2 linked regions of the Herpetosiphon gulosus genome follow. The protein of the gene in region 1 interacts with the protein of each later gene in a pairwise test. Links are inferred from orthologs where the notes say so. Each region holds a gene or a part of one and is shown on either strand. Other genes may lie near its edges.

Region 1 (8,278 bases):
TATCATTTTTTCGAGCAGGCCTACCAGATTGCCCAAGGCCAATCATTAGCATTTCAGCCGCAACAACATGCCCAATTTGCCCAACTCTGCCTGCGTTTAGGCCAAAATCAAACTGCCTTGGTGCATTTGCAAGCAGCGCTCGAACAAACCAGCGAACCAGATCATCAGGCGCGGTTGCTCACGGCCATTGCCCATATTCACGCTTGGCAACAACAACCACGCGACATTTGGCGCTACTTTGATCAAGCATTTGAGGCATTAAACGAACCAGCCTTAGAACGTTCATTGCTTGGCTTGATCAGTGATATAGGGCGCTCACTTGGCCGCTTGCTCAAAAGTAGTGTGCCATGGTTACAACCAAGCTCGCCCCAACAGCAGCAACGCATCATCATTTTGCTGGAAATCTATGATACGGTGGGAATGTATGCCTACCTGAATAGCCAAATGTTGTTGTTGGTCAGCCTCTTTTTACGCTCGTTGGTTTGGGCACGCCGTGGGCGCACCCGTCCGGCTCGCGTGCGAGCGTTGAGCAACTATGCCAGTATGTGGGCAATGGTTGGTCAGCGCCATTTAGCCAAACGGGCCTTGAATAAAGCTAAAACCATCGCCACTACTCCGACCGCTGATCGTATGTTGCAGGCGCGGGTGGCCTTGTACGAAGGCTTTATTAGCCATATCATTGGCGATGAAGTGCAGGCTGAACGATTACTACGCACAACATTACGTCAACATACAACCACAATCGATTCGCTGGCTTATGGCCATGCCACAGCTGATAGTGTGCTCTTGCTCTTTTTACGCGGCCATGTACTGGAAGCATGGCAATTGGTGCAAGAAACCTTTGAGCGCTTCGAGCAACATAATCATCGCAATGAACAAACCTGGTTTTTAGAATTATGGGCTGCGCCGCTGCTGATTACGCTTGGTTCGACTGCTGAAGCCCAACGCTACCCTGTACCCGACATCAAAGAGCGCCAACAATGGCTCTTGGCTTGGAAAAATCTAGCCGATGCCTCGCAGATGATCGTTAACCTTGAGCAGGGAGATCCAGGCCAGCAAAACGATCAATTATTGCGCCATTTTAATCAGCAACATCGCAATAATCCGCGTTTTATGCCGTTTCATTCGCGCTATATGTACATTTTGCAGGGCTATATCCGCATCGCCCAATTTTTACAGCAGCGCAAACGGGTAACTGCTCGCCGCTTACGGATTGCCGCACGCCAAGCCTTGTTGGTTGCGACAACGCCGATTTTACGCGGCCATGCTTTAGTTATTTTTGCGGCGGCACACGGCTTTGATGGGCGTTTTGCGCAAGCCCTAGAGTTGTTGGGGCAGGCCGAACAGTTAGCTCACTTGCATGATGCTCCTTGGATTTTATATGAAGCCCATCGGATTCGGGCGCATCTGTTTGGCATGCAGCAGCAAATGGCCGCCGCCAAACGCGAAGCCAGTCGCGCCTACACGATCGCCTTTGATCATCAATGGGTTTTGCGTATGCGCAATATCGCCGTGGCCTTTCAGCTGGACGACCCAGAGCGGCTCAATTCGACTACCAGCATTATCAGCGATGATGCGCTACGCCCCGATGATAGCCGCATGCAACGCTTATTGGATGCCTTGCTTTCGGTCAGTTTGGCATGGGCCCAAAGCTACGATCTCGATGAGCAAGCTCAAACTGCGCTCGATTCAGTAATTCGGATTTTAGGAGCAGAACGGGCATTTCTATTCCTGCTCGAAAACGATGATTTACATCTTCGCGCGGCACGTGATGCCTCAAGCAATCCAGTTACCGAGACCTTGCAAGGCTATAGCCGCACAGTGCTAGAGCGAGTTCGCATCACCCAAAAACCTGTGATTGTAACTGGAGCCGATGATGCATTAATTACCAGTAGCGAAAGTGTCACTGCTCACAACCTGCGCAGCGTTCTGGCCGCGCCCTTGATGCTTGATGGGCGATTTTTAGGCGTGGTTTACCTTGATAATCGCTTGGCATGGGGCTTTTTCTCCAGGGAAGATGAAGTTATTCTGCGGGCGATCACCACCCATATTGCCCTTGGCTTAGAAAAATCACGCACTACTCAGCTCGAAATTCACATCAATGCTGAACGTGAACAACGCCGTTTGGCCGAACGGCTGCGCCTACTCTCAACCGTGTTGAATGCTACGCTCGATTTAGTCGATGTGCTCAAATATGTGCTAATTCAGCTTAACTCATTGTTACCCTACTATGGAGCGTGCATCGCCCTACGTGAGGAAAATGAGCTTAAATTTGAGCAAGTTGAAAGCCCCAGCCCAACCTTATGGGTGCGCGGCACCAAAATCTCAATCGACGATGATCCGCTATTCAAGCAACTAGCGACGCTGCGCCAACCATTAATTATCAACGATATCACCCAAGATCCACGCTTCAAAGGCTATGGTGAGCATCCAGCACGTTCATGGCTGGGGCTGCCCTTGTTGGTGCGCGGCGAAATTGTAGGCTTTTTGGCGATCGATCGCGATGAACCCCATGCAATCTCTGAGCATGAGGCCGAATTGGGCATGGTGTTTGCCTCACAGGCAGCGATTGCAATTGCCAATGCCCAATTATTTGGTCAAGTGCAACGCCTCGCGATCACCGATTCACTGACCCAAGTCAGCAATCGTCGCCATTTCTTCGAGTTGGCCGAACGCCAATGGATCTTGACCTGTAGTAGCGACCATCCACTTTCAGCGATGATGCTTGATGTTGATCATTTCAAGCGGGTCAACGATAGCTACGGCCATTCGGTTGGCGATTTGGTATTACGCACGGTTGCCGATATTTGTCGTGCCAATTTACGACCTTCAGATCTGCTTGGGCGCTATGGGGGTGAAGAATTTGCGATTTTGCTGCCCGATACTGATGTTTCGGCAGCCCTGATCATTGCTGAACGCTTACGGATCGCGATCGCCAACCACCCGATTCAGCATGAGCAAGCCAGTATCAACCTGACGGTCAGCATTGGAGTGACGGGTTTAAGCAAAGATGATAACTCGGTTGTCAGCCTGCTTGATCGAGCTGATCGCGGCTTGTACATTGCCAAAGAAACTGGACGTGATCGGGTTACGATGGCCTAGGGCAGTATGCTACAATAGCCCAAGTTTGGTGCATTTGGAGGGTCTGATATGGTGCGTGATATGCTGCACAACTTGCGGCGCGTGCGCTTAGTTGAAGTCCAGTTGCTAATAACCGTGTTGCTGCTGTTTGCCGCTGGCTACATGATGGTGTTTGCTACCGGCCAACGCCGTTTGGAAGCTGATGTTGGCTCGTTGCAATCGTTATTCAGCGTGCTCTGGCCATCGTCGCTGCCGCTTTTGCTCTATCTGGTGGTGAGCGCTGGGCTTTCGTATCGCAACCCCAATGCCGACCAAATTTTGCTGCCCCTGGTGGCGGTGCTTTCTGGTTTGGGCCTACTGTTTACGGCACGGGTTGCGCCAACCCTTGATAAAGACATTTACGGCGATGTTGCATCGAAACAATCGGCCTTCGTGACGGTTGGGGTCATTTTGCTGGTGCTAATGGTGTTTGTCGATTGGGATCGTTGGATCTTTATTCGGCTCTTTCGCACTGGTATGATGGAATGGCTCAAAAACCATCGCTGGACATGGATGTTGCTTGGGGTTGGCTTGATGATTTTAACCTTCATCATCGGGGTTGACCCTAATAATAGCGGAGTTAAAGTTTGGTTTCGCCTGCCTGGTGGCTTTCTATTCCAGCCCGCTGAATTGCTTAAAATTATCTTGGTAGTCTTTTTAGCCTCATATTTGATCGAGCATCGTGAAGTGGTTAATCATGGCTACCGCTTAGGTCGCATCACCCTACCACCCTTGCCCTATCTTGTGCCAATGGGTGGGATTTGGGCGTTGTGTATGGCCTTGATCGTCAAGCAAAGCGACTTGGGTGCAGCTTTGTTGCTATTTGGCATCTTCATTGCGATGTTATATGTTGCTACGGGCAATGGTTGGTATGTTGGAGCCAGTTTCGGGGCATTCGGCATTGGCTCGTATGTAATGTACCAATACATTGGCAAAGTTCAAGAGCGGGTGGCGATTTGGCTTGATCCTTGGTCAGATGCAGCAAACTTAGGCTATCAGATTGTGCAATCGCAATATGCGCTCTCTGCAGGCGGAGTGAGTGGCAGTGGGCTTGGTTTGGGCGCACCTCACTATGTTCCTGCGGTGCACACCGACTTTGCCTATACCGGAATCGCCGAAGAATTGGGCTTGATGGGCACAATTGGAATTTTGATTGTGTATGTGCTGATGATTTATCGTGGCTATCACATTGCGCTCTCAATCCCAGGACGCTTTCGCGGCTTTGAGCAATTGTTGGCAGTGGGCTTAACCACAATTTTGGCAGTCCAAGCCTTAATCATCATCGGTGGCAATTTACGGGTTATTCCATTAACTGGGATTACCTTGCCATTTATCTCATATGGTGGTTCATCGGTCGTTATGAACTTTGTGATTGTTGGCTTGCTGTTGCGCATTTCGACCACAACTCAGAAGCAAACCTAAGCGAGGCCAACCATGAATTGGTTTGTTATTGGCATCGGCGCAGCAATTGCGATCTGTCTGCTAACAATTATTGGCTTTTTTGGGGGCTATCGCTGGTGGCAACAGGTTCGTCCAGTTTGGCAATTGGGGTTAATGCTGTTGATTCCCAGTTTGCTGCTTGGCCTAACCCTGTTGTTGGTCTGGTTTCTGCCATGGCCAATCGAAGAACTTGGTAGTTTGGCGATTGGGGTAACCTTGGGCAGTGGAATCCTCTTAATGACAACCTCCTATTTGGCAATGCAGATCTGGTGGGCCTTCCAACCTGATGAGCCTGCTACTTCAACCGATTCTGATGAACAAACTTGATACAAACAATGACGCGCAGGCTTCAACCAAGTTTGCGCGTTCATTAGGTTGGACCTTGGTGATTAAACTGCTGATCTCATTGCATGTTGGGGTTGGCGATTTTTTGTTGCCGTTGTATGTACAAGCGCTGGGTGGCTCGCCCCAAGTGATTGGCAATTTGGTGGGTTTGGGAGCAGCTTTTGGCGTATTTGCGCGGCTCAGCCTGAGTTGGCTCGCTGATCGTGGGATCATCGGGATTTTGCTGCGTTTGAGTTTGGCGGCCTTAGCAAGTGGCTTTGCAATTTGGAGCTTTGCTGATAGTAGTGCCTGGTTAATGCCTGGTCAAGCATTACTCGCGATCGGGCGAGCAGGCTCAACTCTCTGTTTAAGCCTGCTGATTGCCCAATTAACCAGTCATGGTCAACGTGGCTCAGGCTATGGGCGGCTAACCATGGCCAGTTCGTTGGCAACAATTGTCGGGGCGATCATCGCGGGAATTGGTTTTATTGGCTGGGATGCAGAAACCCGCCAGCAACTACAACAACTCACATGGTTGCAAGCTAGCCTCGACTATTTACCCAATCCAATTCCCCGTGTCGAGCTATTTCATGGCATTTACATAGTGTTTAGCAGTAGCGTGGTTGTAGCAGGAATCTTCAGTCTCCGTTCATGGCCTCATGCAATTCCAGCAAAACGCGGTACAATACAAGCAATATGGCACAGTGTGTTACGTCAGCCAGCAATCCGCAGTCTGTTGCTTGTGCAAAGTTGCATCAGTGCGGGCTATAGTGCCTCGATTCCAATGACCGTGCCGTTATTGACTGATCGTTTTGGGGCAAGTGTGGCGGCGGTCGCTGTGGCCTATATTGTGCCAGGCATTATTTATGCGCTGTTTCCGGCACGCCTTGGGCGCGTTGCTGATCGCATTGGCTATCGACGGGCTGCCAAGCTTGGGCTTGGCGTAAGTATGTTAGTTTACCTAGCAATACCTATCAGCCCACAACTTGCAATCACCGCAATATTTTGGGCTTGTGAAGCGCTGGCATGGAGTTTTTATGTACCAGCTTTGGAAGCCTTACTTGCGGAAAGTGTGATACCACAACAACGCGGCACAGCCTTGGCGATCTATGGAGCGTCAGGCGCATTGACCGCAACTGTGGCAGCACCCTTGGGCGCACGCTTGTATAGCCATTGGATCGCCGCACCCTTTTTATTCTCGGCCCTTTGCCTAGGTATGGCAGCCATGTTTGCTGCCCGTACCCCACCAACTAATGCCGATTATGCTACCATTAAATCTCACAATTGAGGAACCCACCCTGCCCGACTTGACTCCGTTTCCGCAAACTGGCCTCGTTCATTGGACGAGCAAGTTAGGCGTTGAGCTAGCGATTCGCCATATTACGCCTGATGATGCTAAATTGTTGGTCGAATTGTATGGCCGTTTATCGCCGCGCACGCTTGAGCTGCGCTTCGCCACGATTATGATCAACATTCCAATCGAGCGGGTGATCGAAGAATCTGCTCGGTTAGCCACGCTCAATCACGACCACGCCGATGCCTTGATTGCCTTGCTCAACGAAGATGGCCAAGAGCACATTGTAGCGGTCGCACGCTTAGCAGGCGCTGATCATATTCAGGCTGAATTTGCGCTTTTAGTCCGCGACGATTTTCAAGGCCATGGCGTGGGCACGTATATGCTTGATTTGTTGTTTCAAGTGGCCTTAGTGCGCGGTCTACGCTACCTCAAAGCTTCGGTGCTCGCAGAAAATGCGGCCATGCTGCGCTTGATTCGGCGCTCAGGCTTCCCCTACCATATGCACACCTCACACGGCGAAAGCGATGTGACAATCTATCTCGACCCAACGATTAGCGAAGGCGAGATTAATCACCACTGAATCAAGTAGATTGTTAATTATTTTGTTGGGCGAAGCCCGTATAATCTGAATGTTTGACTGAAATCTGCTGTCCCCTGCCGCTGGCACGTGGGCTAGGAGTAGTGCGTTGAATGAGTTTGATTCAGTAGTTGAGGCAATTGAGGCCGGCTGGGAACTCGACGATATTTTGCAGTTGATCGTCACGAATGGTCAAGTATTGCTTGATCTACAGCACGGTTATATTGTGTTATACGAGGCTGAGCAGCTGTGGCTCAAGGCCAATACGAGCAATTTACCCACCCGCGTTTTAGCCCCCACCAGCGCCGAAGCACGAGTTGTAGCAATGGGTCGGGCAGTGGCTTTGGAGCCAATTCAAGCCCTGCCACTTTGGCGCACGCTTGAATTTGCGCTCAAACCTGATGCCCGAGGCTGGCTCAGTGCACCCATTCGCTTAAATGGCCATACAGTGGGCGCGTTAGCCGCATTTGCCGAACCCAGCGACAATGAGCCACTGCGCGAAGCTCTGCGCTTTATGACGGTTTTAGCCGATTTAGCGGCATTGGCATTAGAACGCGGGCAATTTTGGTTACGCCATCAACGCCGTTCACAGTTTATCGCCTTATTGCGCACCATTTCGGGCATCATTCAGCAACAATCATTGGGCGATTTGGCGCATACCATCGCCCACCAACTTTGCGAGATTGGCAATGCCGATTTGGCGTTGATGTATATTCCCAGCCCTGAAACCGAAGAATTTGTGACCCTTGGCCTGAGCGATACACCCTTGGCCTTACAAATTCGCGAACTTGGGCTTGATCATATTCCGTTGGCCAGCAATGCCTTGTTGCATGAATGCTACCAAACTGGCCAAGCCCAACGCCTCGCCTTAACCAACGAACAATGGCCCGAATTGGCTCAACTTGGCGTGCAACAACTCTTGATTGTGCCAATTCACGATACCCACGAGCGGCTCGGCGTAATTGTGTTGGCCAGTTTGCAAGATACCCGTTTCGATGATGATGCACTGAATTTTCTCAATTTTATTGGAGTACGGCTGGGCTATGCCCTAAAAAATGAGAATTTGCTCGAAGAAGTTGTGCAAGCTGAACGCCGCCGCATCAATGAAGACGAACGCAGCAACTTTATTGCATCGGTAGCCCATGATCTCAAAAATGCCCTAACCACGGTGATTGGTACAACCCAACTGGGCATGCGCAAGCTCCGGCGTGGCGACCAAAGCTATAACGAGAAGGCCTTCAACACAATTGCCACTAAATCGCAACAAGCGTTACAACTGATCGAAGATATGGTTGATGTCAGTCGCTTGGAGCAAGGCACATTTCGTTTATTTATCCAAAGCATTGATCTGGTGCAACTGGTTGCCGATGAGGCCGAAGCCGCCCGAGGCTTATCGCAACGCCATACCATTCAATTTAGCAGTAGCCTTGAACATTACGAATTAGCCGCCGATCAACAACGCTTACGCCAAGTGCTGGCCAATTTATTGATCAACGCAATTCGTTATTCGCCCGATGGCG
Region 2 (3,589 bases), on another replicon or contig:
TTAACCAAGGCGCTTGCGTCTTAACCATAGCTCAATTGTCGGAGGATGCTTGATGGCGGTTCAATCTCAATCAATTGGTGGCCTGAGTGCCATCCGAAATCGCAGCACCAGCCAATCAACCCGTCAACGCCGCGCTAGCGTACTGATCGCTTTGGCGGTGGTGGTGGCTTTAATGTGTATGCTCTATTTGGCCCAAACTGGGCGAATTGCCGCGCTGGGCTTTCGGCTCGAACAACTCGAAGTGCAGCAAATTAAATTGGAGCGCGAGAATAACCAATTGCTTTATGAGATTGAACAATCGCAATCGCTTGAGGTTGTGCGTCAGCGGGCAACCGCTTTGGGCTTCAAGCCAATTGAATCAAGCCAAGCCGAATATCTGATTATCGAACTACCACACCATCGTTGGACGGCTCAGGCTCGTTAGCGCCCGTTCCAGCCTTTGCTGCTTGGAGGAACTTGCATGGCCTCACGTACCGCTCCAACTCCTCAAAACCCACCATTGCTCTCACGCTGGCGGATCAACGCGATTCTGTTGATCTGTGTGGTATTTGCTTTAGCCAATGCCCATAAATTATTTGAAGTGCAAATTCAACGCCATGATCAGCTTTCGGGCTTGGCACAGAGCGAGTTTCGCCAAAATCGCACAATTCAGCCTGCTCGTGGCATCATTCGCGATAGCACTGGTAGTGTGTTGGCGATGAATGTGGATCGTGATACGCTCGGCGTTGCTCCACCCTATATCGATGATGATGCGACTGATCCAAATGAGTCTGATCGCTTGGCCTTGTTGCTTTCGCCACTGATTGGCAAAGCGCCTAGCGAGATTAAGCAACTGCTGCTAACCAAAAATCGCGAATATGTGGTCTTGGCGCGGCGCTTAACCCCTGAGGTCAGCGAGCAAATTCGAGCACTCAAAAATACCGCGCTAACGTTGACCCCTGAGCCAGTGCGGGTGTACCCCAAAGGCACGTTTGCGGCGAATGTGGTCGGGGTTGCTAATTACGAAAATGTTGGGATTAGCGGAGTTGAGGGTTATAATAATTCGTTGTTGGCTGGGGTAGCTGGCTCGTTAGAAGCCGAAATCGACTCGGCCTCGAACTCAATTTGGATCGAGCCGCCAACTGTGCAAGAGCCACGCGATGGCGCTGACATCACCTTGACGATTGATCCAACTGCCCAACATATTGCCGAAGAAGAATTACAAAATGCCTTAGTCAACCATGGTGCAAGTGGCGGCTCGATCACCGTGATGGATGCCAAAACTGGTGCGATTTTGGCCATGGCAACTTCCACCAAGTTTGATCCCAATCGTTATACCGAATATCAACCAGAAATTTACAACAAAAACTCGGTGATTACCGATCAATATGAGCCAGGCTCAACTTTCAAGCCAATTAATTTGGCGATTGGGCTACAAGCCAAGGCCTTTACGGTCAATAGTGTGGTTGATGATCCTGGGTTTATTGCCCGTGCGCCTGGCTGCTGCGCCAACTTCGATTCCAATGGCCATTCGCCGATGACTCCCGAAAATGTGATCTTGTATTCATCGAATGTGGGCGCTTTGCAATATGCCGAAATGGCGGGCGACGAAGCCTTCTACCAAGGTTTGCATGATTTTGGTTATGGCGAACCAACCGGAATTGAGCTAGGTGGCGAAGAGGCTGGGATTGTGCAATGGCCTGAATCAACCGCTGATTGGCGGCCAATTGTGCTTTCAACCAATGGCTACGGCCAGGGGATTGCCGTTACGCCGCTACAACATGTGCGAGCGATGTCGGCGATTGCCAATGGTGGCAACTTGATGCAGCCCTACATCATTCAAGAATGGTGTGAGCGCGGCGAATGTCACAAGGTTGAGCCAAAAGTGTTGCGTAAAGTGATCGACAGCGATGTTGCCATGGATGTGGCCAAAATGATGGTGCGAGCGGCCAACAATAACTATGCGTTTCAAGAAAAGATGTGGTGGACATCATGTAGCGGCTATTACGACCGCCAAGGCAATGGCGGCGTGCCCTTGGTGCCTGGCTATAATATTGCGGCCAAAACTGGTACCAGCTCAATTCCCGATGGTCGTGGTGGCTACGAAAATGCCACGATTGGCTCGGTGATGGGCTTTGGGCCAATTGAAGATGCGCGTTTTACCGTCTTGGTCAAGCTCGATCGAACTCAAGATATTTGGGGCACATCAGCGATTCCAGTCTATGCTGCCGTGTTCAAGCGCTTGCTGACCCATTATCAAATTCCGCCCAACCCAGAGTTGGTGCATGAATGCCAAATCGAACAATAACGAATCTACTAGCGCCATGGTGTTCATGGCTTTGAGATATTGCCTATGCTAAGCCTACAAACGGTGGTTGATGGAGTGCGAATTGCCAGCGAACCACGCCTGCAATTGCCCGCAGCGTTGGCCAATTTACCAATAACGGGTGCTTGCATCGATTCACGCGAAGCCAGCGCAGATGGTTTGTTTGTGGCCTTGCAAGGCGAACGCGTCGATGGTCACGATTTTATTGCGGCAGCGGCGGCACGCGGCGTGCGGGCGGCTTTGGTGCAACGCGGGCGTTTGGCCGATCCCAGCCAGCTTGGTTTGGATCGACCGTTTGTGCTGCTCGACCCTGATCAAGGCCAAATTGCTAATGACGCGCCAGCCAATGCCTTTTTTCTGATTAGCGTTGATCTGCCGTTAGCCGCCATGCATCGGTTGGCGACGCGCTATCGCCAACAGCAGGATTTGGTGGTGGTGGGGATTACGGGCAGCGTTGGCAAAACCTCGACTAAAGAGGTGCTGGCGGCGATGCTTGCGCCAACCATGCGTACCCACAAAAGCCCCCGCTCCTACAACAGCGAAAATACCTTGCCCTTGGTGGTGCTGGGGATTGAACCAGAACATCAGATAGCAGTGCTCGAAATGGGCATCTACAACAAAGGCGATCTGGCCTTGCTGACGACGATTGCCCAGCCCCAAATTGGCATCGTAACCAACGTTGGTGCGTCGCATTTGGAGCGCATGCATACGATTGAGAATGTGGCCGAAGCCAAAAGCGAATTGGTGCAAGCCTTGCCAGCCGATGGTTGGGCGATTCTAAATTATGATGATCAGCGGGTGCGGGCGATGCAGCAGGTGACCAAAGCCCAAGTTTTTACTTATGGGCTTGATCCTGAAGCCGATTTGTGGGCTGATAACATCGAAAGCCGTGGCCTCGATGGGATTGGCTTTGATGCCCATTATCGTGGAGAACAATGGCATATCAAATTACCCTTGATTGGCTTGCACAGCGTGCATACAGCTTTGGCGGCGGCAGCAGTCGGGATTGTATTAGGGCTTTCATGGGATTCGCTGATTCAAGGGTTGCGTAGCAGCGCTCAATTGCGTTTGCTCTCGTATCCAGCGGTTGGCGGGGCAACCTTGATTGACGATACCTACAATGCCTCACCAGTTTCCTGCATTGCGGCGTTGAATTTATTGGCTGAACTACAAGGCCGCCGGATTGCCGTATTTGGCGATATGGCCGAACTAGGCCCGCACGATGAATCGGGCCATCGTTTGGTTGGTGTGCGAGCCGCCGATGTGGTTGACCAATTATATGTA

The links. Proteins that work in one complex are often made in the same cells at the same time.
Region 2: the proteins of ABEB26_RS13880 (region 1) and ABEB26_RS01565 interact in binary tests that used the Escherichia coli proteins (3 or more experiments, as listed by UniProt). The link is inferred for Herpetosiphon gulosus from one-to-one orthologs.

What each region holds. Positions count from the first base shown.
Region 1 is NZ_BAABRU010000009.1:156,845-165,122, forward strand. Bases 2,400-5,346 are described here. They hold ABEB26_RS13880 (FtsW/RodA/SpoVE family cell cycle protein), read left to right. Parts: upstream 2,400-3,150; coding sequence 3,151-4,542; downstream 4,543-5,346. Other genes in these bases: ABEB26_RS13875 (diguanylate cyclase), read left to right, coding at 2,400-3,102; ABEB26_RS13885 (hypothetical protein), read left to right, coding at 4,555-4,887; ABEB26_RS13890 (MFS transporter), read left to right, coding at 4,874-5,346. Outside these bases: more of ABEB26_RS13875, read left to right, coding at 1-2,399; more of ABEB26_RS13890, read left to right, coding at 5,347-6,172; ABEB26_RS13895 (GNAT family N-acetyltransferase), read left to right, coding at 6,147-6,761; ABEB26_RS13900 (sensor histidine kinase), read left to right, coding at 6,868-8,278.
Region 2 is NZ_BAABRU010000001.1:352,938-356,526, forward strand. The notes cover bases 1-2,873. They hold ABEB26_RS01565 (peptidoglycan D,D-transpeptidase FtsI family protein), read left to right. Parts: upstream 1-460; coding sequence 461-2,287; downstream 2,288-2,873. Other genes in these bases: rsmH (16S rRNA (cytosine(1402)-N(4))-methyltransferase RsmH), read left to right, coding at 1-24; ABEB26_RS01560 (hypothetical protein), read left to right, coding at 53-424; ABEB26_RS01570 (UDP-N-acetylmuramoyl-tripeptide--D-alanyl-D-alanine ligase), read left to right, coding at 2,333-2,873. Outside these bases: more of ABEB26_RS01570, read left to right, coding at 2,874-3,589. UniProt on the Escherichia coli protein: Essential cell division protein that catalyzes cross-linking of the peptidoglycan cell wall at the division septum. Required for localization of FtsN.